DNA from 3 places in the Streptomyces auratus genome. Region 2 is predicted to be linked to each of the others. Evidence: riboswitches for the same ligand, from Rfam matches in the RefSeq annotation. Region 2 holds a riboswitch; each other region holds the start of a gene.
What was found. A riboswitch is a leader RNA that binds a small molecule or an ion and turns the genes downstream of it on or off. The one in region 2 is predicted to bind cobalamin.
Positions count from the first base shown of each region.

Region 1: it holds a riboswitch for cobalamin, as region 2 does, so the genes downstream of both, metE (5-methyltetrahydropteroyltriglutamate--homocysteine S-methyltransferase) here and nicT (Nickel transporter NicT) in region 2, are expected to answer to the same signal.
Region 3: it holds a riboswitch for cobalamin, as region 2 does, so the genes downstream of both, BKA18_RS24275 (ribonucleoside-diphosphate reductase subunit alpha) here and nicT (Nickel transporter NicT) in region 2, are expected to answer to the same signal.

Region 1 covers NZ_JBNGCB010000003.1:2,274,405-2,284,392, reverse strand. Annotated here, with positions in the region: gene BKA18_RS29715 (serine/threonine-protein kinase) at 1-409, shown strand, start outside; gene BKA18_RS29710 (streptophobe family protein) at 412-1,734, opposite strand; gene BKA18_RS29705 (DUF6777 domain-containing protein) at 2,291-3,271, shown strand; gene BKA18_RS29700 (L,D-transpeptidase) at 3,593-4,774, shown strand; gene BKA18_RS29695 (hypothetical protein) at 4,820-5,269, opposite strand; gene BKA18_RS29690 (cupredoxin domain-containing protein) at 5,332-5,745, opposite strand; gene BKA18_RS29685 (aldo/keto reductase) at 6,033-7,091, opposite strand; cobalamin riboswitch at 7,241-7,457, shown strand; gene metE (5-methyltetrahydropteroyltriglutamate--homocysteine S-methyltransferase) at 7,617-9,941, shown strand.
Region 2 covers NZ_JBNGCB010000001.1:2,579,084-2,589,071, forward strand. Annotated here, with positions in the region: gene BKA18_RS11070 (DedA family protein) at 1-377, shown strand, start outside; gene BKA18_RS11075 (DUF4328 domain-containing protein) at 388-1,032, opposite strand; gene BKA18_RS11080 (methyltransferase) at 1,449-2,645, shown strand; gene BKA18_RS11085 (nucleoside/nucleotide kinase family protein) at 2,780-3,436, shown strand; gene BKA18_RS11090 (hypothetical protein) at 3,399-3,824, opposite strand; gene BKA18_RS11095 (MarR family winged helix-turn-helix transcriptional regulator) at 4,036-4,629, shown strand; gene BKA18_RS11100 (alpha/beta fold hydrolase) at 4,626-5,474, shown strand; cobalamin riboswitch at 5,554-5,768, shown strand; gene nicT (Nickel transporter NicT) at 5,800-7,017, shown strand; gene BKA18_RS11110 (VOC family protein) at 7,040-7,540, opposite strand; gene BKA18_RS11115 (DoxX family protein) at 7,717-8,268, opposite strand; gene BKA18_RS11120 (enoyl-CoA hydratase/isomerase family protein) at 8,431-9,207, opposite strand; gene BKA18_RS11125 (CaiB/BaiF CoA transferase family protein) at 9,213-9,988, opposite strand, start outside.
Region 3 covers NZ_JBNGCB010000003.1:1,034,814-1,044,801, forward strand. Annotated here, with positions in the region: gene BKA18_RS24250 (HD-GYP domain-containing protein) at 1-271, shown strand, start outside; gene BKA18_RS24255 (tetratricopeptide repeat protein) at 698-1,696, shown strand; gene def (peptide deformylase) at 1,765-2,409, shown strand; gene BKA18_RS24265 (transglycosylase domain-containing protein) at 2,469-4,469, opposite strand; gene BKA18_RS24270 (ribonucleotide-diphosphate reductase subunit beta) at 4,578-5,723, opposite strand; gene BKA18_RS24275 (ribonucleoside-diphosphate reductase subunit alpha) at 5,723-8,194, opposite strand; cobalamin riboswitch at 8,355-8,502, opposite strand; gene BKA18_RS24280 (Uma2 family endonuclease) at 8,633-9,220, shown strand; gene mctP (monocarboxylate uptake permease MctP) at 9,293-9,988, opposite strand, start outside.

The DNA of each region.
Region 1 (9,988 bases), on a different contig from region 2:
CGATGTCTACAGCCTGGCCTGCGTGCTCTTCGAAATGCTGACCGGGGCACCGCCGTTCCGGCGCGACGACGACATGGCGCTGTTGTGGGCGCACCAGTACGATCCGGCGCCGGCCCTGACCCGGCAGCGGCCGGATCTGCCGGAGTCCGTCGACACGGTGTTCGCCCAGGCCCTGGCCAAGGCGCCGGAGAACCGCTACGAGACCTGCCGGGGGTTCGTGGCGGCGCTGCGCGCGGCCGGCCGGACCGCGGATCCCGGGGCAGCGGTGGGCGCCACCCGCGCGCATCCCGTGACGCAGGTGGACGCCCAGGCGGACCCGGGCGGCCGGCGCAGCGCGGCGCCCCCGCCGCCCCCGCGCTGGGCCACCCCGGTCTTCCCGGGCCGCGCGGGGCAGCCGCCGGCGGCGTGAGGTCAGGGCTCCCGTGGGCGCTGCGGCGCCGGTACCTCGCCGGGATGCCGTACCCGCCGCGCCAGCAGGCTGCCGAGGAAGCCGGTGACCAGCCCCCATAGGAGGCCCACCCCCACCAGGCGCAGGAGTTGCGGATCCAGGGTGACCGCGTTGCCCAGGCCGCCCCCGAGGTCGCCGACGCCGAGCAGGGAGAGCCCGAAGCTGGCGGAGATCCGGGTGAGCAGTCCGACGGTGAACAGGGTGAGCGCCAGCGCCACGGCCATCTCGACGGCGTGCCGCCAGGCCGGCCGCCGGGCCGGGGAGCGGACCGCCGCGAAGAAGGCGGCCGCGAGCAGCACCACGGCCGCCACCGCCACCAGTAGCCAGACCCGGCCGTCGTACGCGGAGAGCGAGTGGAGGTCCAGGGTCCGCTGCCCGCGAGTGCGCAGCACCTGGTCGAGGGCGGGCGGCACGGGCAGTCCGATCGCCTTGTCGACATGCCCCACCCAGCCGCCGCCGGTGCCGATACCCAGCGCCATCCAGGCCAGGTTGGGCAGCCCGAGAAAAATGACGGCGAAGGTCCGTGCCGGATCCCCCCGGGCGAAGAGCTCGACGATGCCGATGACCAGCCCGATCGCGGCATAGGCGAGCAGGGTCAGCAGCATCGCGAAGGCGGGTGGCCGGACGGAGTCCTGGAAGTGCAGCAGCCGGGGGGAGAGCGGGGCCCGGCGCGAGATGAGGAAGGTCAGCACGAGCAGCGCCAGCACCCAGAGCAGCCCGACACCGAGCGTCGCGGGCACGTCGGCGCGGAAACCGATGACGGGGGTGGCGCCCAGCTCGGCGCCGAGCTGATCGGCGAGGTCGTTGCCCACCGTGATCCGGAAGTCGTGCGAGGACGCGAGCGCGAGCAGCAGCAGAAGCACCAGCCAGCACACCGCCGTGCGGGCGATCCGGCCGAGCAGCTCCCCGGTGCCGGCCACCGCCCGGTGGCGCAGCGGCAGCAGGAAGACGGCGGCGGTCACCAGCGCACCGGCGAGCGTGACCGACAGCGGTACGGCGTCGAGGTTCGCGTGGGCCTGGGCGAGCACTCCGGCGTCACCGGACAGGCCCACCGAGCCGCCGGCGGCGACCACCACGGTGGCCGCGACCACCGAGGGGAAGGCCCCGCCGGGGAGGTCCGCGGCGCCGGCCGCCCACAGGCCGAGCGTGGCGATCACGATCATCGTGACGATGCCCGCCACGGCCGTCCCGAGCGCGTGTGCCCAGGCCCGTACCTCGGGCGGGGCGCCGTGGACGGCTACCGGGCCGGGGGGACCGGCCGACGTGGGGCCTCGCAGCTGGCTCACGCTCTCTCCTGCCGGTACGGGACCGCCCTTGCAGGCGATCCGCCTGATGGACCGCCTGCAAGCTGCTGCGCACGGGGCCATGGCGCTCCGCCGGGGGACGCGCAGCGCGGTGCCGTGCCCGCATGGACGGCTGTCCCCACCACCGTAAGCACCCTGTGTACCGCCCCGCTTGCGGACCGTACCGAACCCGGGCACACAATGGCCTTGACATCGACAAACACGGGCAAAATTCGCATAGCCGGATGGCCCACACGCGTCGGAAGGGCCACCCGTGACTTCTTCACCGCCGCCGGACAGTCACCCGACAGGACCGCCGTCGGGTCCGCTCTCCGGCCACCCGCACGAGCCCACACAGGTGGCTCCGCAACCAGGAGCGCGGCCGGAGGAGCCCACCACGCCGGTAACCGCCCCCCGCCCGGGCGGACCCAGCGGCCCGGGTGGCCCCGGCGGACGCGGCGGGGGCGGAGGCGGCGGGGGCGGCGGAGCCGGGGGCGGCAGGCCCTGGTGGCGGTCCGCACCGCGGGTCGCGATCATCGCCGCGGTCGTGGTCGCGGCCGTGATCATCACCATCGTGCTCACCCGGCCGAGCGGCACCACGAGCGAGGTGTTCGCCGAGCCGGCCGCCTCGACCGGCCCGAACCCGGTCACCGAGTCGTCGGCGAACGAGTCCACCCCGACCACGTCCGCCACGCCCAAGCAGTCCAGCGGCTCCAACAGCGAATTCTCGGGCGCGACCCCCGGCCTCTACGGCGGGACCGAGAACAGCGCGAGCTGCGACGTCGAGAAGCAGATCAGCTACCTCACCGGCGCCCCCGCGAAGAACCAGGCGTTCGCCGGCGTCGTGGGCGTCACCCCGGGCGATGTCCCGCGCTATCTGCGGTCGCTGACGCCCGTACAGCTGGCCTATGACACCCGGGTCACCAACCACGGCTACAAGGACGGCAGGACCACCGAATTCCAGTCGGTCCTGCAGGCCGGCACCGCGGTCATGGTCGACGCGTACGGCGTGCCGCGGGTGCGCTGCAAGTGCGGCAACCCGCTGACGCAGCCGAAGGCCCTCCAGGGAAGCGTGAAGACGGTCGGCACGAAGTGGCCCGGATACCGGTCCTCGAACGTGGTCGTCGTCAAGCCCGCGAAGTCCAAGATCAAGGAATTCACGCTGCGCAACCCGAAGACGGGCACCTGGTTCACGCGCCCCCAGGGAACCACCGGCACCGCCGACAGCCCGACCTCCCCGCCGTCCGAGACCCCCAGTGGACCCTCCTCCTCCCAGCCGCCGCCGAACGAATCCCCGTCGTCCGGCGAGACGTCCTCCGGGACCACCGGCTCCCCGGGTACGAGCACCGGCGAGACCACCGGGCAGCCGCCGGGGACCACGGGAGGCAGCAACACCACCGGCGGGACGCCCTCGTCGACGGGAGGGGAGACCGGTCCGGGCGGTGGGACCACCGGCGGGGGGACGCCGAGCGAAGGGGTGCAGGGCGGCGGTACGGGAACACCGGGCAGCGGCGGGGGCGGCACACCGCCCTCCAGCTGACGCTTCCGGCCCGCTGACGCTTCCCGACCGGCTGCCCCTGTCCGCCCCTGTTGCCCGCGGCGGGGCCGCGGGCAACAGGGGCGCAGCCATGTGCCCATGGCCGGCCGCCATGCGACCGAGGCCGGCCACCGTCCGTGGCCGGCCACCGCCGACTACCCAACAGCCCCGATATCGAACTGTGTCCTCATGAATCGGTGCACGAGGCAACCATCTCGGCAGACACACCCTCTGCATATGCGGCGGGTGCATCGACAGCCCTGAACGTGACCCCTCAGGGCCGGGCTCCGCCACTGTCAGCTGTTCTGCTTTGGAGGGACCCCCGTGCACGCCGCATCACGCCGCCACTCTGCCCGGTTGATACCCGCCCTGACCGCGGCGGCCGCACTGTTGAGCGCGTGCGGGCCGGGTACGGACGCGTCGAAGGCGGACGAGCCGGCGACCAAGGTGACCGTCACCCCGGCCGCCGGAACCAAGTCGGCCAAGCTCGGCTCGCGGATATCCGTGCGGGCCGACGGCGGAAAGCTCACCTCCGTCGAGGTCAAGACCGACAAGGGCGACAAGGTCGCCGGACGGCTCGCCGGTGACGGCACGTCATGGACCTCGGACGGCAAGGTCGCGCCGCAGACCACCTACACCGTGCACACGAAGGCGAAGTCGGCCAAGGGCAAGGAATCCTCCGGCACCTCGGACTTCACCACGCAGCAGGCCGACAAGGTCAACAAGCTCACCAACACCCCGGGCGGCGGCCAGACCGTGGGCAGCGGAATGCCGGTCTCGATCCTGTTCGACCACCCGATAGCCAAGGACCGGCGCGCCGAGATCGAGAAGGCGCTGACGGTCTCCACGCAGCCGAAGGTCCAGGGTGCCTGGGGCTGGGTCAAGGACTACTCCGGCAAGGACCGGATCGACTGGCGCCCCAAGGACTACTGGCCGACCGGCACCAAGGTCTCCGTGAAGGGCGCGCTGTCCGGGATCAACTCCGGCACGGACGGCGGCTGGTTCGCCCGGGACTACAACTTCGGATTCACCATCGGCAGCGACCACAAGGCCGTCATCGATGTCCCGTCGCACACCATGACGATGTACGACAACGGCAAGAACGTCGGCACCATCCGCGGCTCCGCGGGCTCCCCGGAGGCCCCGACCCGCGGCGGGGTGCACACCGTACGCAGCAAGAACGCGGCCGAGACGATGGACTCCGCCACCATCGGGTACGGCGACAAGTGGATGCTGGACTCCAAGTGGGTCACCCACCTCACCGCGTCCGGGACGTTCCTGCACTCCGCCCCGTGGAACAAGTCGATCGGCGTGGAGAACAACAGCCACGGCTGCTTCGGCATGACCACCTCGGACGCCAAGAAGGCCTACGACTTCCTCCCGATCGGCTCCACGGTCGAGGTGAAGGGCACCAGCAACACCGACAAGACCGATGTCGGCAACGGCCTGGAGGTCTGGCAGGAGAGCTGGCAGCAGTGGCAGCAGCGCAGCGCGCTCAAGCACTGACCCGGGCGGCAGCCCCGACTCGGCACTGACCCGGGCGGCGCAGGCTCATCTGCGGTGTCTGCCCGGCGGCCGGGCGCGGGTGGACAGCAGGAAGACGGTGGCCAGGACGGCGACGGCCTGGGCGAGGGCGGCGATCTTCTTGTCGCCGGTCCAGGCCCGTTCGTACATGTTCGGCACCGGCCCCAGTGTGCCGACGTCCACGTAGGTGTACAGGAGCAGCAGCGCGAGGCCGCCCGTGGCGACCAGCCAGGCGAAGATGTCGGCCGCCGGACGGCGCCAGACCAGCACCAGCAGGGCGGCGATTGCGGCGAGGACGGCCTCGACGCGGAAGAGCGTGCCCTGGCCGATGGTCGCGGTGACCGCGTCGTACTGCGCGGCGACCCGGGCATGGACGGCGGCGTCCACGGCCAGCCCGGCCGCCGCGAGCACCCGCGCGATGCCGCGGGGGACCCGGCGGGCCCGCCCGCGCTCCGGTACGGAGCTGTCTGGTGCCACGGCATCTCCCAGCCTCATGGTGAGCGGCGGTCAGGCGGTCAGGCGGTCAGGCGGTCAGGCGGTCAGCGGACGGTGAGCGCGCCCTTCATGTACGGGTGGATCGTGCAGATGAAGGGGTAGCTGCCGGCCTTGCCCGGAGCCTTGAAGGTGACAGTCCGGCCCGGCCCGATGCTGCCGGTGTCGAAGGCCTTGGGGCCGGTGGCCGTCACGGTGTGGGTGGTGGAGTCCTCGTTGACCACGGTGACCGTGCCGCCGGGCCGTACGGACAGCGCGGCCGGCTTGAAGGTGAAGTCCTTGATGGTCAGGCGGGCGGCGGCCGGGGCCGCGCTGGTCGGCCCCGCGGTCACCGTCGCCGCGGTGGGGGTGCGGGACCGGGCCGGGGCGGTGCCCTCGCCGGTGTTCGTACAGCCGCCGAGGCCCATGGCACACAGCGCGACGGTGGCCACGGCGACGGCCGGGCCGGCGGTTCTCCTCATCGGGCGTCCTTCTCCTCGGTCCGTCCGCTCCGGCCCCGGGCGGGCCACCTCCTGACTCAATAGACAGCAGACGCCGCCGCCCGGCCATCCGGGCGGCGGCGTTCGGCGTAATCGGGCATCTGCCGGGCGAGCGAGCGGGGGGGGCGGCCGCCCCCGCCGGGGGCCGGCGGCGGGGGGGGCGGGGATCGACGGCGGCGGGCGGCCGGTCAGTGGACCCGCCGGTCGGTCAGCAGGTCCCGCCTCCCGTCACCCGATCCCGCCGGTCGGTCAGCGGGTCCCGCCTCCCGTCACCCGATCCCGCCGATCGTCCGACGATAGGTGGACCGCCGGTCCTCGATCCGGCCCCAGCGGTCGCCGTAGACGTTCTCGACGACCCGCGGCTCCCGCAGGAAGTCGTGCGGGAAGCCGAGGGACACCGCGCTGGTCCGGTCGAGCCGGGCCAGCGCATCGGCGTCGAGCGTGACCTCGACCGCGCCGAGATTGTCGCGGAGCTGGCTCTCCTTGGTGGCGCCGATGATCGGGATGACGGTGCCGGGCCGGCTGCGCAGCCACGCCAGCGCCACCTGCGCCGGGCTCCAGCCGCCCTGCTCGGCGACCTCCAGCACCGCGGTGATGGTCTCCTCCGCCTGGTGGTCTCGGGCGTCGTCGGCGGCGTTGCCGTCCAGCCGGCCGGTCTCGCCGCGGCGGTACTTGCCGGTGAGCCTGCCGGCCGCGAGCGGTGCCCAGGCCAGCACGGCCAGATCGAAGGCGCGGGCCTGCGGCAGCAGTTCCCGCTCCGGCGTCCGCTCCAGCAGGTTGTAGCGCAGCTGCGAGCCCGCGAACGCGGTCCAGCCGCGCAGCTCGGCGAGGGTGTTGGCCTGAGCGATCTCCCAGGCCGGCCAGTCGGAGACGCCGACGTGGAGCACCTTGCCCGACCGCACCATGTCGTCGAGCGCCCGCATGACCTCCTCCACGGGCGTGAAGTGGTCCCGTGCGTGCACCCACAACACATCGACGTGGTCGGTGCGCAGCCGCTCCAGACTGGCCTCCACCGAACGGACCAGGTTCTTGCGGTGGTTGCCCGCGGCGTTCACCTCGCCCTGGCGGGTCGCGCAGGTGTATTTGGTGGCCAGCACGAAGCTGTCCCGGCGGCCTTCGAGCAGCTCCCCCAGGATCCGCTCCGAGGAGCCGTCGGTGTAGTTGTTGGCGGTGTCGATGAAGTTGCCGCCCGCGTCCGCATAGGCGTCCAGGATCCGGCTGCTGGTGTCCTTGTCGGTGCCCCAGCCCGGGTCGCCGCCGATCGTCATGGTCCCCAGGCTCAGCTCGCTCACCCGCAGGCCGGTCCTGCCGAACAGTGTGTAGCGCACGATGTCCCCTTCGTTCAGCGACGGGTGGTCAGGTCCTGCGCCCACGCTAGGAGCTGGAGTGCGCTCCAGGGCAAAGCACAGCGGCGGGCCGGTGGCCCATGTCACGCGCCGGAGTCCGGGAGCCGGTGTCCGATCGGGGCGGCAGCGCCTAGGGTGGCGGGTGCAACTGGTTCGCCCTGCCCGCCAGGCAGACGCGTCGCAAGAGGGAACCCGGTGGAATTCCGGGACTGCCCCGCAGCGGTGAGTGGGAACGACCGCCGTCATACGCACTGGGCCCGGCCGGGTCTGGGAAGCGACGGCCAGTAGATGTCCGCCCAGGCGGATGTGCCCACGAGTCCGAAGACCTGCCAGTGCCCCCGTGCGACCGGTGCACGGGGCGATCTCGGTGACCTCGAGGGCAGGTCGGCGGACACCTCAGGCGGGCACGGACGGCCAGTTGGCGCCGCTGCCCGCCCGGTTCGCCGTCCCTTCGCGCTCTCGACCCGTCCCGGGGTCCATGGAGTCATACTCGCGAAGGAGAGTTCCGTGACCAGCACATCCGCCGCCGCGGCCGCCCGCGCCACCGTGCACGGCTACCCCCGTCAGGGACCGCACCGCGAACTGAAGAAGGCCGTCGAAGGCTACTGGAAGGGCCACGTCAGCGCCGACGCCCTCGAAAGCACCGCCGCCGCACTGCGCCGTGCCACCTGGCAGCAGCTGGCCGAGGCCGGTGTCCACGAGGTGCCGACCGGCGACTTCTCGTACTACGACCACGTCCTGGACACCACGGTGATGGTGGGGGCGATCCCGGCCCGGCACCGCGCGGCGGTGGCCGCCGACCCGCTGGACGGCTACTTCGCGATGGCCCGCGGCACCCAGGACGTGGCGCCGCTGGAGATGACCAAGTGGTTCGACACCAACTACCACTATCTGGTCCCGGAGTTGGGCCCGGACACGATCTTCGCCGCGGACTCCGGCAAGCAGGTGACCGAACTGCGGGAGGCGCTCGCGCTCGGCCTCACCGCCCGCCCGGTGCTGCTCGGTCCGGTCAGCTACCTTCTGCTGGCCAAGCCCGCGCCCGGTGTCGCGGCCGGCTTCGACCCGCTGACGCTGCTGGACCGGCTGCTGCCCGTCTACGCCGAGGTGCTCGCCGACCTGCGGGCGGCCGGCGCCCGCTGGGTGCAGCTGGACGAACCGGCCCTGGTGCAGGACCGCTCCCCCGCCGAACTCGACGCCGCGGCCCGCGCCTACCGCGGCCTCGGTGCGCTCACCGACCGCCCGCAATTGCTGGTCGCCTCGTACTTCGACCGGCTGGGCGAGGCGCTGCCGGTGCTGGCCAAGGCGCCCGTCGAGGGCCTGGCGCTGGACTTCACCGGCGCCGCGGCCGCCAACCTCGCCGATCTCGCGGCGGCCGGCGGACTGCCCGGCAAGCGGCTGGTCGCCGGGGTCGTCGACGGCCGCAATGTGTGGCTCAACGACTTCGAGCAGTCGCTGGCCACCCTGGGGACGCTGCTCGGTCTGGCCGAGCGGGTCGATGTGTCGTCGTCCTGCTCGCTGCTGCACGTTCCGCTGGACGTCGGTATGGAGCGGGAGATCGACCCGCAGATCGCCCGCTGGCTGGCCTTCGCGCGACAGAAGACCGCCGAGGTCGTGACGCTGGCGCGGGGTCTGAGCCGGGGCACCGGCGCGATCGCCGCCGAACTCGCCGCCAACCGGGCGGACCTGGCGTCCCGCTCCGGTTCGCAGCTCACCCATGACCCGGCGGTACGGGCCCGGGCCGCGGCCGTCACCGGGGCCGACGGCCGCCGCTCGGCGCCGTACGCCGAGCGGGCCGCCGCCCAGCGAGCCCACCTCGGGCTGCCGCTGCTGCCGACCACGACCATCGGCTCGTTCCCGCAGACCGACCAGTTGCGCGCCGCCCGTGCCGCGCTGCGGGCCGGGCGCATCGACGCCGCCGCCTACGACGAGCGCATCGCGGCCGAGATCCGCGAGGTCCTCGCCTTCCAGGAGAAGGCCGGTCTCGATGTCCTGGTGCACGGGGAGCCCGAGCGCAATGACATGGTCCAGTACTTCGCCGAGCAGCTGACCGGCTATCTCGCCACCCAGCACGGCTGGGTGCAGTCCTACGGCACCCGCTGTGTCCGCCCGCCGATCCTGGCCGGTGACATCTCCCGCCCCGAGCCGATGACGGTGCGCTGGACGCAGTACGCCCAGTCGCTCACCGACCGCCCGGTCAAGGGCATGCTCACCGGACCGGTCACCATGCTCGCCTGGTCCTTCGTCCGGGACGACCAGCCGCTCGCGGACACCGCCCGCCAGGTGGCGCTCGCCCTGCGCGATGAGGTCAACGACCTGGAGGCGGGCGGGAGTTCGGTGATCCAGGTCGACGAGCCGGCGCTGCGGGAGACGCTGCCGCTGCGCCGTGCCGGCCATGCGGAATATCTGGCCTGGGCCACCGAGGCGTTCCGCCTCACCACCGGCGGGGTCCGTCCGGACACCCAGATCCACACCCATATGTGCTATGCGGAGTTCGGCGACATCCTCCGGGCCATCGACGACCTCGACGCGGACGTCATCAGCCTGGAGGCGGCCCGCTCCCATATGCAGGTCGCCGGGGAGCTCGCCACGGCCGGCTATCCGCGCGAGGTGGGGCCGGGCGTCTACGACATCCACTCCCCGCGCGTGCCCGGCACGCACGAGACAACAGCCCTTCTGCGCAAGGGACTTGAGGCCATTCCGGCCGAGCGGCTGTGGGTCAACCCGGACTGCGGCCTGAAGACCCGCGGCTGGCCCGAGGTACGCACCGCCCTGGAGAACCTGGTCGCGGCGGCCCGCGGGATCCGCGGCGAACTGCCCGACGCGGCCTCCTGAGCCGACCGGGCCGGGAGCGGTGCCGGTGACCGCCGCGCCTCCCGGCG
Region 2 (9,988 bases):
TCGCCTGGCGCGGCGGTGACCGCTTCGACCGCGCCATCGGCCGATCCCGCCGGCTGACCGCGGCGCAGCGGCGACTCGGTACGGCGCTCACCCGGGGCGGCGGCATCGTCGTCGTCCTGGCCCGCTTCGCGCCCGCCGGACGGTCCGTGGTCAGCCTGGGCGCCGGCGTCGCCCACCGTACGGTCCGCGAATTCCTGCCCTGGTCCGCACTGGCCGGCCTCGCCTGGGCCGCATACAGCGTGAGCCTGGGCTACTTCGGCGGGCAGTGGCTCGGGACGTCCTGGGTGAGTACCGCCCTCTCGGCCGTCGCCCTCTTCGGCGCGGGATCGGCGGCCGCGTTTTTGATGCGGCGGCCGGAGCGGGGTACGGCGCGCTGACGGACACCCCCTAGCGCAGGTGTTTCTGCTGTACCGCGGTGAGGGCGCGGACGACGAAGACGCCGGCCGCGGCCGCGGCGACGACGGTCGCATCGATCACCAGCAGCGGGGGTGCGTTCGTGTAGGCACGGGCGATGACGGCGTCCGTAGTACCGGCGTACAGGCTCGCCCCGCCCAGGAAGCCGACCAGCCACAGGCCCCACCACCAGTTCACGGCGTGCGGCAGACGCTCGCCGGGGGCGCTGGCGCGGTGGACGTCCGCGACGACTCCCCGGGGGATCCACAGGTTGGCGATGGGGACGATCCAGCCGGCGTAGACCCAGGGCCAGGCGTAGCGCGGGCGCTGTCCCGAGAGGGTGTGCGCGTTGTCCCGGACGCGCCACAGCCAGGCCAGGAAGGCGAACGCGCACAGCAGCGTGGCCACGTCTCCCAGGGCACTGACGAGGTGGTACGTGTTCTCCAGCGCGGTCAGTGTGCGGTGCTGTCCGGCGCCCTGGTCCGGCGGTCCGGACGCCGGCTGTCCAGCCGCGGCGAGCTGAATCTGCCATGCGGCCCGGGCCGCCCAGGCAGCGCCGGCGAGGGCGAGGGCGGCGACGGCACAGCGGGCCGCTCCCCGGACCGGGCGCAGAGCGGGCGGTGCTATCTGATCGTTCACGTGGTCGTCCTAAGTCCTACGGGAGGTCGCGTCATCCCTACGGGAGGCCGCGTCGGCCACAGGCCACTCCGTCCGAGCCGGCGTTCCCCCTCGACATTGAGGGTCGGAGTATTGGGGGGTGGCCCGCCGGGTTCAGGAGCGGCCGACATCATCGCGGCGCACCTTCGCGGGGGCGGCTCCCAGCGGAACCGTCCGGCTACTGTAGCGAAGCCGCCCTTCCACGCGTTGACCTGCGCGGTCACGCTTCAGTGGCACACACCGGGGCGGGCCAGACCCCGATCCGGAGTAAAATCGGCCGTCACACCACGCCCCCCGTCTCCTGTGAGCCGTTCGCGCTCCCCGGACGCCGGACCGGGACCGCCCCCCTGGGCGGCACCCTCGGCGGGGTCCGAACCACACACGCGAGGCACACTTCGGTGAACCAACCGCCGGTCGTCGAATGGACCGAGGCCGACGAGGCCCGTTCCGCCCGTTGGCGCTCCGAGAACGGCGCTCCGCCACCCCGCCGCATCGTCATCGCGGACGACCGGACGAAGGCCGACGACGCCTACAAACTCGCCTGCGAGGGCACCGCGCTGCTGTGGCGCGGCGATTTCCACAACGCCCGCCAGCTGCTGACCGCGATGGCCCGCCGGATCGACCGCCGCCCCCGCAAGGCACCGCCCGCCGACGTCACCCAGGCGTTCCATCTGCACCGCGCCGCGCAGAACCAACGCGCCCGCATCCTGGGCATGCTGCTGGTCCCGCTCGATGCGTCCCTCACCGTCCCGCTGCACCGCGCCCCGGACGTCCGCGAGGCCTGCGCCAGGGCGTACGGCCCCGCTGAGCCCGCCGGCGACGAGGCGTCCGGGGCCGCCGAGGGCGCGGATCCGACCGCCTCCCTGGTCTCGCTGCGCGAGCTGCTCGGCCTCATCGGCGCCAACGAATGGCGCAGGAAGGGAGTGGAGATCCCGGCGCTCGGCGGCGACCGCATCCATCCGCACTACGGCGTCTTCTCCCCGGCCCGCGGCGAGTACGTCGACCTGGTGGCCGAGGCCCCGCTGCCCTCCCGGGAGCTGGCGTTCGACATCGGTACCGGCACCGGCGTACTGGCCACGGTGCTCGCCCGGCGCGGAGTACGCCGGATCGTGGCCACCGACCAGGACCCGCGGGCGCTGGCCTGCGCCCGCGAGAACACCCAACGGCTGGGCGTCGCCGGACAGGTGGAGGTGGTCGAGGCCGATCTGTTCCCGGCCGGCCGAGCCCCGCTGGTCGTCTGCAACCCCCCGTGGGTGCCCGCGAAACCGACCTCCCCCGTGGAGCATGCGGTGTACGACCCGGGAAACCGGATGCTGCACGGCTTCCTGGGCGGCCTCGGGGACCACCTGACACCGGACGGCGAGGGCTGGCTGATCCTCTCCGACTTCGCGGAACACCTCGGTCTGCGTCCGCACGCCGCACTCCTCGACGCCTTCGCCGCCTCCGGCCTGACCGTCCTCGGACGGCTCGACATCACCCCCCGCCATCCGCGCGCCCGCGACACCTCCGACCCGCTCCATGTGGCCCGCGCCGCCGAGGTCACGTCCCTGTGGCGGCTGGGCCTGGCGGGCGGGGGCGCGGCCGACTCCCGCTGAGGCCGGGCGGGTTGGGGCCGGCGCGGGGCGGCGGTGCGGCCGCCGGGCAGGGCCGGTATGGACCGGGAAATGCAGCCGCCGGCTCGGGGTGCGGCCGCCCGATGGGCCTCCCGGTCGGGCACGATGGAGACATCATGGATCTCCGGTACCTCCTCTCCCGCGCCCGTGGCCTCGCCGCCTCCGCGACGCCCGGCCGGCGCCGGCTGCTCGGTATCACCGGCCCGCCGGGCGCCGGGAAGTCCACCCTCGCCGCCCATCTCGTGGCCGGGCTGGCCGGGCAGGCGGCGCTGGTGCCGATGGACGGCTTCCACCTCGCCGAGGCGGAGTTGCGCCGCCTGGGCCGCGGGGACCGCAAGGGCGCACCGGACACCTTCGACCCTGCCGGCTACGCGGCACTCCTGGCCCGTCTGCGCTCCCCCGAACCGGACACCTCCGTCTACGCCCCGGCGTTCGACCGCCGTATCGAGGAACCGGTCGCCGGCAGCATCCCCGTGGCACCCCACATCCCGCTCATCGTCACCGAGGGCAACTACCTCCTGCTCGACTGCGCCCCCTGGTCGCGGGTGCACGCACTGCTCGACGAGGTCTGGTACGTGGAGCTGGACGGCGCGGAGCGGATCCGGCGGCTGATCGACCGCCATGAGCGCTTCGGACGCCCGCGTGCCGATGCCGAGCGGTTCGTGCACGCCTCGGACGAGGCCAACGCCCGTGTCGTGGCGGCCACCCGCGAACGCGCCGACCTCGTCATCCGCTTCACACCCGACGAGGCTCCGTCCCCCGAGGGCGCATAGGCCCCTTCCCGGCCTCCCTCACTCGGCCGTCGGCGAGCAGCCCGGCCACCGACAGGGCGCCCCAGCCCACGGAGACCGCCACCGCCACCGCCCGGCGGCCGCGCCCCGGCAGCGTCGCACCGAGCAGCACGGCATCCCCCAAGTCGGCGGCGATCCGCACATATGCGGCGGTGCGCAGCGCCGGCCCTTCCGGAGCCAGTGCCAGGGCCAGCCCGCTCACCGCGTCCCGCCAGGCCAGTGGACGCAGCGAGGTCCGGGTCGCCGGCGCGGTGCGCCCCGCGGCATCGGCCAGCCCCGAGGGCCGGGCCAGCAGACCGGGCGCCGCGGCCACCGCCACCCCGTACGCCGCCGTGGCCACTCCGACCGCACGCAGCAAAGAGACCTTCATCCACCGTCCGCCTTTTCTCACCCACCGGTCACACGAGCCCCGTCAGGCTCGTTCTCCTCTTCAACCCCTTTCCGCGGCAGCCCCCTTCCCAAACGACATCACGAGTGTCACCATGACACCATGAGTGTCATTGAAGGGGAGTCGCTGAGGGGGAATCAGTGAGGGGGAATCAGTGAGGCGAGTCGGCATCATCGAGGGGGAGTCCACGTCCATGAGCACCATCGAGCGCGGCGGCGACGGCGAGGGAGCACCGGCACCGGCACCCGAGGAAGACCTGCTGTACGGCGTCATCCGGCGCCTGTGGCCACTGCACCGCACGGTCGTGCGCGCGGTGGAACGCGAACTGTCCGGCACGGGCCTGACCGCCGGCGAACACGCACTGCTGGACGCGCTGCACGCCGAAGGCCCGCGGACCGTCCCGCAGTTGGCGCGCGCGATGGACCTCGACCGACAGCCGGTGCAGCGCTGGGTGAACCACGCCGTCGAACTGGGCCTGGCGGTGACGGCGCCCAACCCCGCCCACCGCCGCTCGTCGCTGATCCAGCTCACGACCGAGGGCGCGGAGGCGATACGCGGAATCCAGAAGGCCGAGACGGCGCAGCTGCGGCAGCGGCTGGCCGATCTGCCCGCCGAGGACCTCCGCACCGCACTGAACGTGCTCGACCGACTCGGTGAGGAATTCCGGCACCTCGGGAACGGCTCACACGTTCCACCGGAGGAAACCGACAGTCACGGCAATACCGACGCCCATCGCATCCAGCCCAGCTCCCCGCATCCGACGCACAAAGGACGGCCCAGAGAATGACCCGCAGAATCACCGCCTGGTCCGAGATCGACAACGGCATCGTGCCGGTCGAGGAGGGCGAACTCTTCTACGAGACGGCGGGCTCGGGCCCCGCGGTGGTACTGCTGCACGGCGCGATGCTCGACCAGCACATGTGGGACGAGCAGTTCGCCTGGCTGGTGAACTCCGGCCTGCGCGCGATCCGTTACGACCTCCGCGGCCACGGTCTGTCCTCCACAGTGGCCGGTGACTACGCCCACCACGAGGACCTGTGCGCCCTTCTCGACGCCCTCGACGTCCCCCGCGCCGTCCTCGTCGGCCTCTCCCACGGCGCCCGGGTCGCGCTGGACACCGCCCTCGCCCACCCGGACCGGGTGACGGCTCTGGCGCTCGCCTCCCCCGGGATCAGCGGCCGCGCCTTCACCGACCCCTTCCTCCTGGAGCACATCAAGGAGCAGGTGGCGGCGATCGGCGCACCGGACGGCGTGGAGCGCTATATCGAGCACTTCCTGCGGATGTGGGTGGACGGACCGCACCGCGAACCGTCCGCGGTGCACCCGGGATTCCGTGAGCGGATGCGCGCCTCGGCCGAGGCCAATGTGGAGGTGCATGGCGAGGGGACGGCATCCGGTATGCCCCTGGAGGTCGGTGCCGCCGGGCGGCTGGGGGAGATCCGGGTGCCGACGGTCGTCTTCGACGGCGATCTCGACGGCCGCGACATCTCCGCCAACGCCCATGCGATAGCGCTGTCCGTCCCCGGCGCCCGCAGGATCCGGATACCGGGCGCGGCCCATATGGTCAATCTGGAGCACACCGCGCTCTTCGACCAGGAACTCCACGCCTTTCTCTGCTCCCTTGACCTGTGACGGACGGGCATCTCCCGCCGACGGCGCTCCCGCCCGTCCCCGGATCCGCCCCACGGACCGCACCCCTCCCCCGTGGCGGTTAGAGTGGCCGGGCCGTGGTGTTCGGGAAGACCGGTGACGGACCTTGAGGTCCCAGACCGGAGCGGCCCTCGCCACTGTGATCGGGGAGTTTCCACCCCTTCCGCAGATGCATGACGCCTCTGCGGCGCCACTGACCGCAGCCCGCGGCCGGGAAGGCGGGGGCGGACGCGTGCACCCGTAAGCCAGGAGACCGGCCACGGCATCTCACGAACTGATCCACGAGGTGCTGGAGCGTGACCGCCGGATGGCCCTGTCCACCGATACCCCGACCACCCCTGCCTCCGGCGCCTTCCGCTGGCGCCGGCAGGACACCGTCCGTACCGCGGGCTTGATGGCCGTCATAGCCGGACTGCATGTCGTCGCCTTCGGCGTGCTCTTCCTGCTGGTGGTCCCGCACCACTACACCGTCGGCAGCCAGGTCTTCGGCGTCGGGCTGGGCATCACCGCGTACACCCTCGGCATGCGGCACGCCTTCGACGCCGACCACATCGCCGCCATCGACAACACCACCCGCAAGCTGATGGCCGACGGCAAGCGGCCGGTCTCGGTCGGCTTCTGGTTCGCCCTCGGCCACTCCAGCGTGGTCGTCGTGATGGCGGCCCTCGTGGCGGGCGGCGCGCAGCTCGCCGGCATCCTGCTCAACGACGAATCCCGCATGCACCAGATCCTGGGCATGGTCGGGACCACCGTCTCGGGGTCGTTCCTCTACCTCATCGCCGCCCTCAACCTCATCGCGCTGTCCGGGATGTGGCGGGTCTTCCGCGAGATGCGCAGCGGCCGCTACGACGAGGCCGAGCTGGAGCGGCAACTGGACTCACGCGGCTTCATGAACCGCTTCCTGGGGCGGTTCACCCGCTCCGTCTCCCGCCCCGGCCAGATGTTCCCGCTCGGCTTCCTCTTCGGGATCGGCTTCGACACCGCGACCGAAGTGACCCTGATGGTGATGGCGGGCAGCGGCGCCGCGGCCGGTCTGCCCTGGTACGCCGTGCTGTGTCTGCCGCTGCTCTTCGCCGCCGGAATGAGCCTGTTCGACACCCTCGACGGCACCTTCATGAACTTCGCCTACCAGTGGGCGTTCTCCAACCCGGTGCGCAAGGTCTACTACAACCTCGCGATCACCGGCCTCTCGATCGCCGTCGCCTTCTTCATCGGCACGATCGAGCTGGTGACGGTGCTGCACGACAAGCTCGCCCTCACCGACCCGCTGACCGGCTGGATATCCGGCCTCGACCTCGACAACGTCGGCTTCCTCATCGTCGGCCTGTTCGTGGTCGTGTGGGCCGCGGCGCTGGCGTACTGGCGGCTGTCCGGCGTCGAGAAGCGCTGGACGGAGCGGGCCGGGCGAGCGCAGCCGACGGAGCCGGAGGGTACGACAGGTCCGGCAAGCACGACAGGTCCGGAGGAAGAGGTGCAGCCGGCGGGGCGGAGTGGACAGGAGGAGCGGGCGGCGTCGGACGCCTGAGGACCGGTCCGCCCCCGCCCCCTCAGGTAGCCGACCCCGCCGCCGCCCCCGTCATCAGGTCCGGCCCCCAGCGCTCCAGTGCCGCCGCCAGATCGAGCGGCAGCAGGCGATCCGGCTGGTCCGGGCCGGGCCAGTCCTCGCGCGGGACCCGCCACATCACCTCGAACTCGTTGCCGTCCGGGTCCTTGGCGTACAGCGACTTGGCGACGAGGTGGTCGCTGGCTCCCAGCAGGGCGCCCCGCTCGTCGAGCCGGTCACGCGCCGCGATGAGTTCGCCGAGCGTGCCGACCTCCCAGGCGAGGTGGTAGAGCCCGACGCGACCCGCTTCGGGCCCGGGAGCCCCGGGACCCACGGTGAACAGCCCCAGGTCGTGATCGTTGAGCGAGCCGGGAGCGCTGAGAAACGCGGCGCGCCCCGGCACTTCGACATCCACCGTGAGCCCGAGAGCCTCGGTGTAGAAGGCGACGGCCCGCGCCACCTCACGTACATAGAGCACCGCGTGATTGAGACGTCGTACCGACATGGCCCTGCTCTCCGCTCTTCCGCCGTGACACCACCATGGTGCCGCCGCACTCCCCGTTTCCGACTCCGCTGCACCTGCCCCGCCGGGCCGGCATCCGTTCCTTTGCCCGGACCGAGCGCGGTGTCTGTTCCTCCCGTCCCGGGCCGGCATCCGTTCCTGCCCCGCCCGGCCCGGCGTCACTTCCGGACCAGCAGCATCACGCCCGCCACGACCACTCCCAGCACCAGTGCGGCCACACCGCGGACCGGCCGGTGGACCCGCAGGCCGGGCAGGAAGCGGTCAACGGCCAAGCGGCCGGGCCCGGTCAGCGCCAGGGCCGCCGCACCGGCGGTCAGCAGCAGCTCGTACTCCACGCCCTTGGGCGCGAAGAAGCCCCCGCCCCACTTCACGGCCAGGGCATTGACCATCGTGCCGACGACCGCCGCGGCGGCGAGCGGGGTGAGCAGCCCGGCCACCAAGCCGAGCCCGCCGAGCGTCTCGCTCAGTCCGGCGACGACGGCCATCGTCCGGCCGGCCGGATAGCCGCTCATCGTGAAGAACTGCCCGGTCCCGTCGAGCCCCGGCCCGCCGAACCAGCCGAACAGCTTCTGGGCGCCGTGGGCCGCCATGGTCAGCCCGAGCGCGAGCCGCAGCACAAGCAGCCCGGTGTCGTAGCCGTACGGAGCGGGCTTGTCGCGCATCGAGACGCCGAGGCGGGAGGGCTCAAGAGTGCTGAGGGGGGACGTCATGAGAAGCGCTCTTTCACAGGTCGAGGACCGGCCCGCGAACCGACGGGCCAGTTACTTGAAACTTCAAGTCACTCTCGACGATACACAGCACCCCCCACGGCGAACAACAGCGCGCGGCGACCCCGGACGGCCCGCCGCGCACCCACCCCACACCGTCCCTGCTCAGGACGGGTCCGGCGGTGCCGCCGAGGGCCGCCCGAGGAAAGCGGCGATCGCGCGGTCGAAGTGGGGCCGGGCCACCACCGGCCGTTGCGGGGCGGCGGTCGCCGTGCGCTGCGGTGCCAGGGCGGCGGCGACGGCCTGTTTGGCGGCTCGGATCGCCGCCGGCGGATGGTCGGCGATCCCGGCGGCGAGGCGGCCGACGTGCTCGGCGAGCCGGTCGTCGGGTACACAGTGGTCGGCGAGTCCGAGGGCCACCGCCGTGCGGGCCTCGACCAGCCGGCCGGTGTAGAGCAACTCCCGTGCCGTGCCCGGTCCGGCCAGGGCGACCAGCCGTGCCGCGAAGACCGGGCTGGCGAGGATGCCGAGCCGGGCGATCGGCATCCCGATCCGTGCGCTGTCCGCCATGAGCCGCAGATCGCAGGCGAGGGCGAGCTGGCACCCCGCCCCCGCGGCGACCCCGCGGACCTCGGCGATCACCGGGACCGGACAGTCCTCGATCGCCGTGAACGCCGCTTCCATGTGGGCGAAGGACTCCTCGACACGGCCGGGGTCCGCCGCCACCCAGTCGGTCATGTCCGACCCGGCGCAGAAGGTGTCGCCCTGCCCGCGGATCACCAGCACCCGCAGCGCCCCGCACGCCCCGAGCTCCCTGATCTGCCGGGCCAGGGACGCCCAGGCGGCGGCGGGAAGGGCGTTGCGCCGGCCGCCGTCACCGATCCGGATCTCGCCGACGGCGCCGGAGCGCGTGAGCGCGACGGCGGGTTCGGGGCCGGTCACCGGGGTCACTTCGCGGCCTTCCGCGCACGGAGACCGGCCAGTTGTCCGGGGCCGGCCCCCAGGGCGGTCAGTACCTGTGCGGTGTGCTCACCGTGCCGGGGCGGCGGGGTGCGTACGGCCGCCGGGTGCTCGGACAGCTTGAGCGGCGAGGCGAGCGTACGGAGGGTGCCGGCGTCGGGGTGCTCGATCTCGGCGACCATGCCGCGGGCGATCACCTGGGGATGCCGTAGGGCCTGGTCCACGGTGTTGATCGGACCGACCGGTATCCCCGCCTCGGTGAGTTGTGCGGCCCACTCCTGGGCGCCGCGGGCAGCCAGCGCGCGTTCGATCAGCGGAAGCAGCTCCCCGCGGTGGCGGACCCGGTCGGGGTTGGTCGCGAACCGTGGGTCGTCGGCGAGAGCGGCGAGTCCGATCGCGGTGGCGAAACGGCGCCACAGCCCGTCGTTCCCGGCGGCCACCATGAGATGACCGTCGGCGGTGGGGAACGCCTGGTAGGGCACGATCGCCGGATGGGCCGAGCCGTAGCGCTGCGGGACGTCGCCGGAGGCGAAGTAGCCGGCGGCCACATAACTCAGCCAGGCCACCTGGCCGTCCAGCAGCGAGACATCGACCCACTCGCCCCGGCCCGTGCGCTCACGGCTGCGGAGGGCGGCGAGGATGCCGAGGGCGGCCCACATGCCGGCGGCGAGGTCGGCGGGGGACACCCCGAAGCGCACCGGCGGCCCCCCGGGCTCGCCGGTCACGCTCATGACCCCGCTCACCGCCTGCGCGATCGCGTCAT
Region 3 (9,988 bases), on a different contig from region 2:
GCTGGGCGGTGCCGTTGTCCGGCAGACCGGGGCCCCCGCGGAGGTCGCGATGATCGTCGAGCGGCAGGCCGATCCGTTCCGGGACCAGCCGGTCACGGCGCGTATCGTCCGCACCGTCAACGCCTACGACGACCTGTCGGGCGGCTCCGCGGGCCCGGGCGGCCCGCTGCGCGCTCTGGAGCGGCTGCGGCTGGCCACCGCGCAGGACCACGAACCAGGGGTCGTCGAGGCGCTGGCCCGGGTGCTGTCGTGCGGCGGCCGCGCGGTGTGAGATGGCCGACTGTGGCGCACGGCGCGGGACGGGGTCCGCCCGCTCTGCGGCCGGCAGAGCCCGACCTGCTGCAGTCCCGCGAGGGCAGTCCCGGCGGGCCGGATACGCCCGCGGACGGTCTCCCGCGGGCCCCGGGAGCCGCCCCGCCGCCCCGCCCCCGTCGTGGGGCCCGCGCCGTGCGCCCGAGGTGCGGGAACCCATGGGTAATGAGCGCCCGCCGAGATGGGCATGGTTGGATGCGAAGGAAGCCCCTTCCAGGGGGATTCAGGGGGTCGGGGAAGGGCAAGGAGCCGCAGGGGAGCGGCAAACCGGGCTGAGCCCGGCGGCAATCTGTGGCAGGTTGTCGAGTAGGCCCCTCGGAAGGCCCCGGGCGCCGCCCGGGGAGACCTCCTCGGCGGCATCAAGAGCAACCAGCAGGCGGGAATCGTGAGGATCTTCGGCAAGGTACGGCACCGGCCCTCCGCCTCGTGGCGTCAGGCGACCGACCGCGCTTTCACGCTGATCGGCGACGGCCGTTACGAGGACGCGGGGGCGCTGCTGACCCGTGCCGCGGACATGGAGCCGTGGCTTTCGGAGTCCTGGTTCAACCTCGCCCTGCTGCACAAGTTCCGGCACGACTGGGAGCAGGCCCGGGCGGCCGGTCTGCGTGCGGTGGCGCTGCTGGACCGGGAGGCGGGGGCGCCCGACTGGTGGAACGTCGGCATCGCCGCCACCGCCCTGCAGGACTGGCCGCTGGCCCGCCGTGCCTGGCAGGCGTACGGCCTCAAGGTCCCCGGTGAGGGCTCCCCGTCCGGTGAACCGCTCGGTATGGCACTGGGCAGCGCCGCCGTCCGGCTCTCCCCGGAGGGCGAGGCGGAGGTCGTCTGGGGCCGCCGGCTGGACCCGGCGCGGATCGAGGTGCTGTCGATCCCGCTGCCGTCCTCCGGGCGGCGCTGGGGCGAGGTGGTGCTGCACGACGGCGTCCCGCACGGCGAGCGGACCATCGTCAGCGCCGACGGCGCCACCCGGGCCTATCCGGTCTTCGACGAGATCGAGCTGTGGGCGCCCTCCCCGGTCCCCACCTGGGTGGTGCTCCTGGAGGCTGCCTCGGAGGCCGACCGGGACGCCCTGGAGCGGCTGGCGGCCGACGCGGGCTTCGCCGCCGAGGACTGGTCGTCCTCGGTGCGGCTGCTGTGCCGTACGTGCTCGGAGAGCCGGATGCCCAGCGACGAGGGCGACGGCGAGCATCTGGACCCGCACGACCACAGCGAGCCCGGCCACCCCGGGCCGCTCGGGCACCGCACCGCGGGCTCGGGCTCACTGTGGGTGCCGGAGCGCGAATGCGGCATCGCGGCGCCGTCCGCCCTGGTGCGCGGCCTGCTGGACGGCTGGGTCGCGGACAGCCCGGACACCCGGGAATGGCGGGATCTTGAAGAGGTCTGCTGAGCACCCGCCGGCGTCCCCGTAGGCTGTAGGGCGACTAACCAGGGTTTTCAGGAAGGCGTACGGCGGAGATGGCCCAGCAGCCTGTGTTTGATCAAGAGGGTGACCAGCGCGTGGACGAGGCGTTCATCGACGACGTCACCGACGGCGGGGAGCGGGAGGAAGCCCACCGTGCGCGGGGCACCTCGCGGCCGATCACGGTTGTCGGCAACCCGGTGCTCCACAAGGAGTGCAAGAACGTCACGGCGTTCGACGAGGAGCTCGCCCAGCTCATCGACGACATGTTCGCCAGCCAGCGCACCGCCGAGGGCGTGGGCCTGGCCGCGAACCAGATCGGTGTGGACCTGAAGGTCTTCGTCTACGACTGCCTGGACGACGAGGGCGTCCGGCACGTCGGTGCGGTCTGCAACCCCGTCCTGGAGGAGCTGCCGGCCGAGCGCCGCATCCTGGACGACTCCAACGAGGGCTGTCTGTCCGTGCCCGGCGCCTACGCCGAGCTGGCCCGCCCCGATTACGCCGTGGTCCGCGGCCAGAATGCCAAGGGCGAGCCGATCGCGATCCAGGGCACCGGCTACTTCGCGCGCTGTCTGCAGCACGAGACCGACCACCTCTACGGCTACCTCTACATCGACCGGCTGAGCAAGCGGGAGCGCAAGGACGCGCTCAAGCAGATGGCCGAGCGGGAGCCGCGCTACCCCGTCGTCGCCAACGACTGATAACGACTGATGACGCAGGCGCCCGGGCGCCCGGCCGGTGGGCCGGGCGCCCGTCGTCGTCACGGTGCCTGCTGGTAGGCGCTCCAGATCTTCGGCGGGATGGTCGTCCCCAGCCCGCTCGCCGCGCCGCCGACGTCCTGCATCGGCAGCAGCTCGGGGGCGCCCGGCTTGTTGCGGAACATGGTGACGGCGGTGGTCGGCTCATTGCCGTCACCGTCACCCTCGCCGGGCGGCCGGCCGGGACGGAAACCGCCCCCGTTGCCCGGCCCGGTGCCCGGTTCCGTACCGAGGTCCGGCACACCGGCAGGCGGGCTGCCGATGAACCACGCCGACTTCATCCGGTCGCCCGGCTCGGTGAGACCGGCCGCGACCGGCTGCTGTGCCGCCGTCCCGCCCTGTGCTTTCAGGGCCTGCCGGCCGCGTTCCTCCAGGGCGCCGGACACCTGCTGGGCGACGCCGGCGTCGAGGACCTGGTGCGACTCGGGGCGGCGCAGGCCGGGTACCGGGCGGCCGTCGTGGGTGAGCGCGGACACCGCGTACGGGTCGGTGTGCAGCCCGTCGTTGGCGAAGGTGGTGTAGGCGCTCGCCATCCGGACCGCGCTGGGGGCCGAGGTGCCCAGCGGGAAGGTCTGTTCCAGGCGCGCCAGGCTCTCCTTGCGCAGCCCCGAGGCCACCGCCAGATCCCGGATCCGCTCCAGCCCCATTTGCTGTCCGGCCTGCACGAACGGCGGGTTCTTGCCCTTCAGCAGGGCCCAGCGCAGAACCAGCGGCCGGGTCTTGTCGGCCGCCGCGCGGGACGGGTCGGCCTCCGGTGCCTCGGTCGCGGTGCCGTCCCATGCGGCGGACGGCTCGTCGACCTGCTGCTGGAGCGCGGCCGCCAGCACGAACGGCTTGAAGGCGGACCCGACCGGGACCGCCGTGGTGTCCGCGTTGTTGCTGAAGTGCTTGGTGGCGTCCGCGCCGCCGTAGAGCGCGACGATCGCGCCGTCCTTGGGGCGTACCGAGGCGGCGCCGAATTCCACGAACTTGTCGGCCGTGCGCCGTTTCGGATCGATGGTGTCGCGGCGCACGTCGGTGACGGCCTTTTCCAGGCGGTGGGTGCGCTTTTTGTCGAACGTGGTGTGGATGCGATATCCGCCGCGTGCCAGGTCCTTGTCGGTCAGGCCGGTGTCGGCCTTGATGAACTTATTGGCTACATCGACGAGATAGCCGGTCTGGCCGGCCTGGCTGGTGGGTTTCGACAGTGCGCGGGGCTCGGGGAAGGTGCGGTATTTCGCCCGCTCCTGTGCGCTCATCTTCCCGGTGTCGACCTGCCGGTCGAGTATCCACTTCCAGCGGGCCACGGCGCGCGCGTGATTGGCCTTGCTCAGCCCCGGGTCGTACTGCTCGGAGCCCTTCAGCAGGGCCGCCAGCAGCGCGCCCTGACTGGGGTTCAGCTTCGCGGCGTCGATGCCGTAATACGCATGGGCGGCCGCCTGGATGCCGTACGAACCGCGGCCGAACCAGCTGGTGTTCAGATAGCCGCGAAGTATTTCCCGCTTCGACTTCTGGTTGCTCACCTTCAGCGCGATGACGAATTCCTTCACCTTGCGGGTGACCGTCTGGTCCTGCGAGAGATAGGTGTTCTTCACGAACTGCTGGGTGATGGTGGAGCCGCCCTGGGTGTCTCCGCCCGACACCATGGTGACCAGGGCCCGGCCGATGCCCTGGAGCGAAACTCCGGGGTCGCTGTAGAAGGTGGCGTTCTCCGCCGAGATCACGGAATTCTCGACGGAGTCGGGCACCTTGTCGAGGGTGACGTTCTGGCGGTTGACGGCACCCACGCTCACCATCTGGCTGCCGTCCGCCCAGTAATAGACGGTCGCCTCCTGGCCGGCGAGCGCATTCTCACTCGGTATGTCGACCTTTGCGTACACGAATGCTAAGAGTCCCGCCAGGCCGGCCACGCCGAGTGCGACGGCGCTCAGCCACTGTCTCCATGACGGCAGCCAACGGCGCAGACCTTTCCGTCCCTGACGCGGATAGTCGATGAACCGACGACGCCCCTTCGTGCCCTTCATGCCCGCTTAGATGTGGTGGCCACGCGTTCCGGTTGCCGAGGTAACAGAACGCTCACAAACGGCGGGTGGCCGGAGCGAAGGGGCGTCGCGGTCCGTCTTCGAGAACTTCTAGAAGTCGTCGTCGAAGGAGACCGAGCCCTCGACCGCGACCTGGTAGGCGGAGGCCCGGCGCTCGAAGAAGTTGGTCAGCTCCTGGACGTTCTGCAACTCCATGAAGGAGAACGGGTTCTCCGATCCGTAGACCGGCGCGAAGCCCAGCCGCTGCAGCCGCTGGTCGGCGACGCACTGGAGGTACTCGCGCATCGACGCGGTGTTCATGCCCGGCAGGCCGTCACCGCACAGGTCGCGCCCGAACTGCAGCTCGGCCTCGACGGCCTCCCTGAGCATCTCGGTGACCTGCTGCTCCAGCTTGTCGTCGAAGAGGTCCGGCTCCTCCTGGCGGACGGTGTCCACCACCGAGAACGCGAACTCCATGTGCATGGACTCGTCGCGGAAGACCCAGTTGGTGCCGGTGGCCAGCCCGTGCAGCAGACCGCGCGAGCGGAACCAGTACACGTATGCAAAGGCGCCGTAGAAGAACAGCCCCTCGATGCAGGCCGCGAAGCAGATCAGATTCAGCAGGAAGCGGCGCCGATCGGCCCGGGACTCCAGCCGGTCGATGCTCTCGACCGAGTCCATCCACTTGAAGCAGAACTCGGCCTTCTCCCGGATGGACGGGATGTTCTCCACCGCGGCGAAGGCGGCGGCGCGGTCGTCCGGGTCGGGCAGGTAGGTGTCCAGCAGCGTCAGATAGAACTGGACGTGCACCGCCTCCTCGAAGAGCTGACGGCTCAGGTACAGCCGCGCCTCGGGGGAGTTGATGTGCTTGTAGAGCGTCAGCACCAGGTTGTTGGCGACGATCGAGTCACCGGTCGCGAAGAACGCCACCAGCCGGCCGATCATGTGCTGCTCGCCCGGCGAGAGCTTGGCGAGATCGGCGATGTCGGAGTGGAGGTCGACCTCCTCCACGGTCCAGGTGTTCTTGATCGCGTCCCGGTAGCGGTCGTAGAACTCCGGGTACCGCATGGGACGCAGGGTCAGCTCGAAGCCCGGGTCCAGGAGGTTCTTGGTGCCGGTGGTGGCGGTGTGGGCGGCGGCCGCCGTGTTGGTCTCGGTGGGGCTTTCGGCGCGCAGCGCCGTCGTTGAGGGGATTGGGGTCTCCCCTGCTCGAACGGAGTTGAGAGCTTGGGGAAGGTCGGGCGACGGGTTGGGCATTACTGGCAGGCCTCGCAGGACTCGGGGTTTTCCAGGGAGCAGGCGACGGCCTCGGGGTCGGTGGCCTGCTGCGGGACGGGGGCACTCGCGGCGGCGGTGCCGCGCGCGGACTGGGCGATCCGGGTCGCCGGCCGGGAGCGCAGGTAGTACGTCGTCTTGATGCCGCGCTTCCAGGCGTAGGCGTACATCGAGCTGAGTTTGCCGATGGTCGGCGACGCCATGAAGAGGTTCAGCGACTGGCTCTGGTCCAGGTACGGCGTACGGGCCGCGGCCATGTCGATCAGGGCGCGCTGCGGGATCTCCCAGGCGGTGCGGTACAGCGCCCGGATCTCCTCGGGGATCCATGCGACGTCCTGCACCGAGCCGTTGGCCTCGCGCAGCGCGTCACGGGTCCGGGCGTCCCACAGGCCCAGCGCCTTGAGCTCCTCGATCAGATAGGCGTTGACCTGGAGGAACTCCCCGGACAGCGTCTCGCGCTTGAAGAGGTTGGAGACCTGCGGCTCGATGCACTCGTACACGCCCGCGATGGAGGCGATGGTCGCGGTCGGCGCGATCGCCAGCAGCAGGGAGTTGCGCATGCCGGTCAGGGCGATCCGGCTGCGCAGCGCCGCCCAGCGGTCGGCCCAGCGCGGCTCGGCGTTCGGGTAGTGGTCGGGGTGCAGCACCCCGCGGGCGGTGCGGGTCGCGGACCAGGCGGGGTGCGGGCCATGCCGCTCGGCGAGGTCGGCGGACGCCTCGTACGCGGCGAGCATGATCCGTTCGGAGATCCGGGTGGACAGCTCCTGCGCCTCGGGCGAGTCGAAGGGCAGCCGCAGCCGGAAGAAGACGTCCTGCAGGCCCATCAGGCCCAGACCGACCGGCCGCCAGCGGGAGTTGGAGGCCCCGGCCTGCTCGGTCGGGTAGAAGTTGATGTCCACGACGCGGTCGAGGAAGGTGACGGCGGTGCGGACCGTGGCGTCCAGCCGCTCCCAGTCCATCGCCTCCTCCCAGCCGCCGGCGTCGTTGCCGAGGTGGGCGGCGAGGTTCACCGACCCCAGGTTGCAGACCGCGGTCTCCCCGTCGTTCGTCACCTCCAGGATCTCGGTGCACAGGTTGGAGGAGTGCACGACCTGGCCGGGCTCGGCGGTCTGGTTGGCGGTGCGGTTGGCGGCGTCCTTGAACGTCATCCAGCCGTTGCCGGTCTGCGCCAGGGTGCGCATCATCCGGGAGTACAGCACCCGCGCCGGGATCTGCTTGACGGCTCGGCCCTCGGCCTCGGCCCGGCGGTACGCGGCGTCGAACTGCTCGCCCCACAGGTCCACCAGCTCCGGTGCGTCCGAAGGGGAGAACAGCGACCAGTCGGCGTCCGCCTCGACCCGGCGCATGAACTCGTCCGGGATCCAGTGCGCGATGTTCAGGTTGTGGGTACGGCGGGCCTCCTCACCGGTGTTGTCACGCAGCTCCAGGAACTCCTCGAGGTCCGCGTGCCAGGTCTCCAGGTAGACACAGGCGGCGCCCTTGCGCCGGCCGCCCTGGTTCACGGCCGCGACCGAGGCGTCCAGCGTGCGCAGGAACGGCACGATGCCGTTGGAGTGCCCGTTGGTGCCGCGGATCAGCGAACCCCGGGCGCGGATGCGGGAGTACGAGAGGCCGATGCCGCCGGCGTGCTTGGACAGCCGCGCCACCTGGTGGTACCGGTCGTAGATCGAGTCCAGCTCGTCCAGCGGGGAGTCCAGCAGGTAGCAGGACGACATCTGCGGGTGGCGGGTGCCGGAGTTGAAGAGGGTGGGCGAGGAGGGGAGGTAGGACAGCGAGCTGGTGAGGCGGTAGAGCTCGGTGACGTCGTCCAGCGCGCGCTCGGTGCCCTCTTCGGAATCCGCGGTCTCCGCGAGGCCGCAGGCCACCCGCAGCAGGAAGTGCTGGGGGGTCTCGATGACCTGACGGGTGGTGGGGTGGCGCAGCAGGTAGCGCGAGTGCAGGGTGCGCAGCCCGAAGTAGCCGAAGCGGTCGTCGGCGCCGTCGGCCAGAGCCCGCTCGACCAGCGCGTCCAGGCGGGCCGCGTGGGTCCGTACGAACTCCGCGGTCTCGTCGGCGATCAGGCCCTCGCGGTGACCGGTCGCGACCGAGGCGGAGAACGAGACGGCGCCCTGGCCGGCGGCCTCCTCGGCGATGGCGAGGGTGAGCAGCCGCGCGGCGAGCTTGGAGTACTGCGGCTCGTCACCGATCAGACCGGCCGCGGCATCGGTGGCCAGCGACCGCAGTTCGGCCCCGCCTGCGCCCTCGTACCGGCCGCGCAGGGCGGCGGCGGCCACCTTGCCGGGGTCGGTCGCGGTCAGGTCCTCGGTCAGTTCGGTCAGGGTGCGCAGCAGGGCGACACCCGGGCCGTCCTCGCCCGGGCCGCCGTCGGCGGCACCGGCGGCACCGGCAGACGCGGCCACCGCAGGCGGCACGACCTCGGCGTCTGACGCGGGCTCCGTTGGCGCGATGGTCACGTGATGCTCTCCCTCACTCGGCGGGGGCCGCGAGGGCGGGCACGACGGGCGCACGCGGGCATGCGGCACCCCGACACGGTCAGGAGTGCGCGGGCTCACCACGCGGCGTCCACCGGCCCAGCCCTCGGGGCCCGGACGTATCGACGTCCACACCCATGGCGGTGCGGTCGTACTGTCGGCAGGTCTTCGGACTCCGGGCGCGCGTCGGGGCCGGTTTCCGGCCGGGGAAGCGCGCCTTGACACCGTTGCGGGACAGTTCCGGATTCGCACCGGATTCCCCTGCGGCGACAGCGAGGACGAGCATACATGTGGTGGTGGGCCGTCAGGCGCACCCCCATATCTAGTGTGTCGTGAGTGATCACACGGTGTCTGTCAGTGGTCTCGGCTATGGTCGGTGGCAGTTCTCTGCTCCGTCCCGTGGAAGAAGGAGAAGGCCTCATGACCGCGCTCGCCGACCGGCCGCACATCATGGAGACCGAGCATTTCGAAGAGGCCGCCCGGATACTCGCCCGCCTGGAAGAAGGCGCGCGGTTGGAACTCATCGACGGGAAGGTCAAGAGCAAGCCCATGCCGGACGGGGATCACGGTCGGATCATTCAGTGGTTGCTCCGCATCTGCATTCAGCACAGGCCGGAGCTCTTCCTCGATCCTGGCCAGGGCCTGAAGGCGGAGACGTACCGAAAGGGCCGCCTCCGTCCGGACGCCTCGCTCGTGCCGTGTGATGCCTTCGTGGGCCAGGGGGAATGGGCAGACCCCGACCCGGTGCTCATGGTCGTCGAAGTCACCTCGCATGACTCGGATACCGACCAGCGCGACCGAGTGGAGAAGCCCCGTGCGTACGCACAAACCGGTATCCCGCTCTACCTGTTGATCGACCGCCAGGCTTGCCAGATGGTCGTCTACAGCGAACCCGATGACGGTCGCTACGAGACGGTCCATACCGTGTCGTTCGGCAAGTCGCTCCACCTCCCCGACCCCGTCGGCATCACGCTCGAAACCGAGCAGCTGAAGGACTGGGTGAACTGACCCGCGCGCGGCAACGGGCCGCCGCTTCCCCGAAGGAACGCGGCGGCCCGATGCCGAAGGACGGCCGGTGGCTCAGTGGCCGGCCGGAGCCTTCTCGGTGGCCGGCGGCAGCTCGACCACGACGCCCGCGTCGCCCGCGTCCGCCGTGTAGTCCGCGGGGCTGGTCTCGTCGGTGCCCTCGGGAGCGTTGACGGCCTTCAGGACGACGGTCAGCACGACCGACACCACGACGTTCAGGACGAAGGCGGTCAGACCGATGTAGCCGATCTCACCGATGCCGGGGATCTCCTTGCTGGAGCCGCCGAAGTGCGCCTGGGTCGGGCTGGCCACGCCGTACGCCGCGAGCGTGCCGTAGAGCATGCCGACCGCCCAGCCGGCCAGCAGCGCCCAGCGGTGGAACCAGCGGGTGAACAGGCCGCCGACCAGCGACGGCATGGTCTGCAGGATCCAGATCCCGCCCAGCAGCTGGAAGTTGATGGCGACGGTCTTGTCCATGGTGAGGACGAAGACCAGCGCGCCGACCTTCACCAGCAGCGAGACGAGCTTGGCGACCTTGTGCTCCTGCGCGGGCGTGGCGTCCGGCTTGAGGAAGTCCTTGTAGACGTTGCGGGTGAAGAGGTTGGCCGCGGCGATCGACATGATGGCCGCGGGCACCAGCGCGCCGATGCCGATCGCGGCGAACGCGACGCCGGTGAACCAGCTCGGGAACATGTCCTCGAAGAGCTGCGGGATGGCCAGCTGGGGGTTGCCCTGGATGTCCGTGCCGGC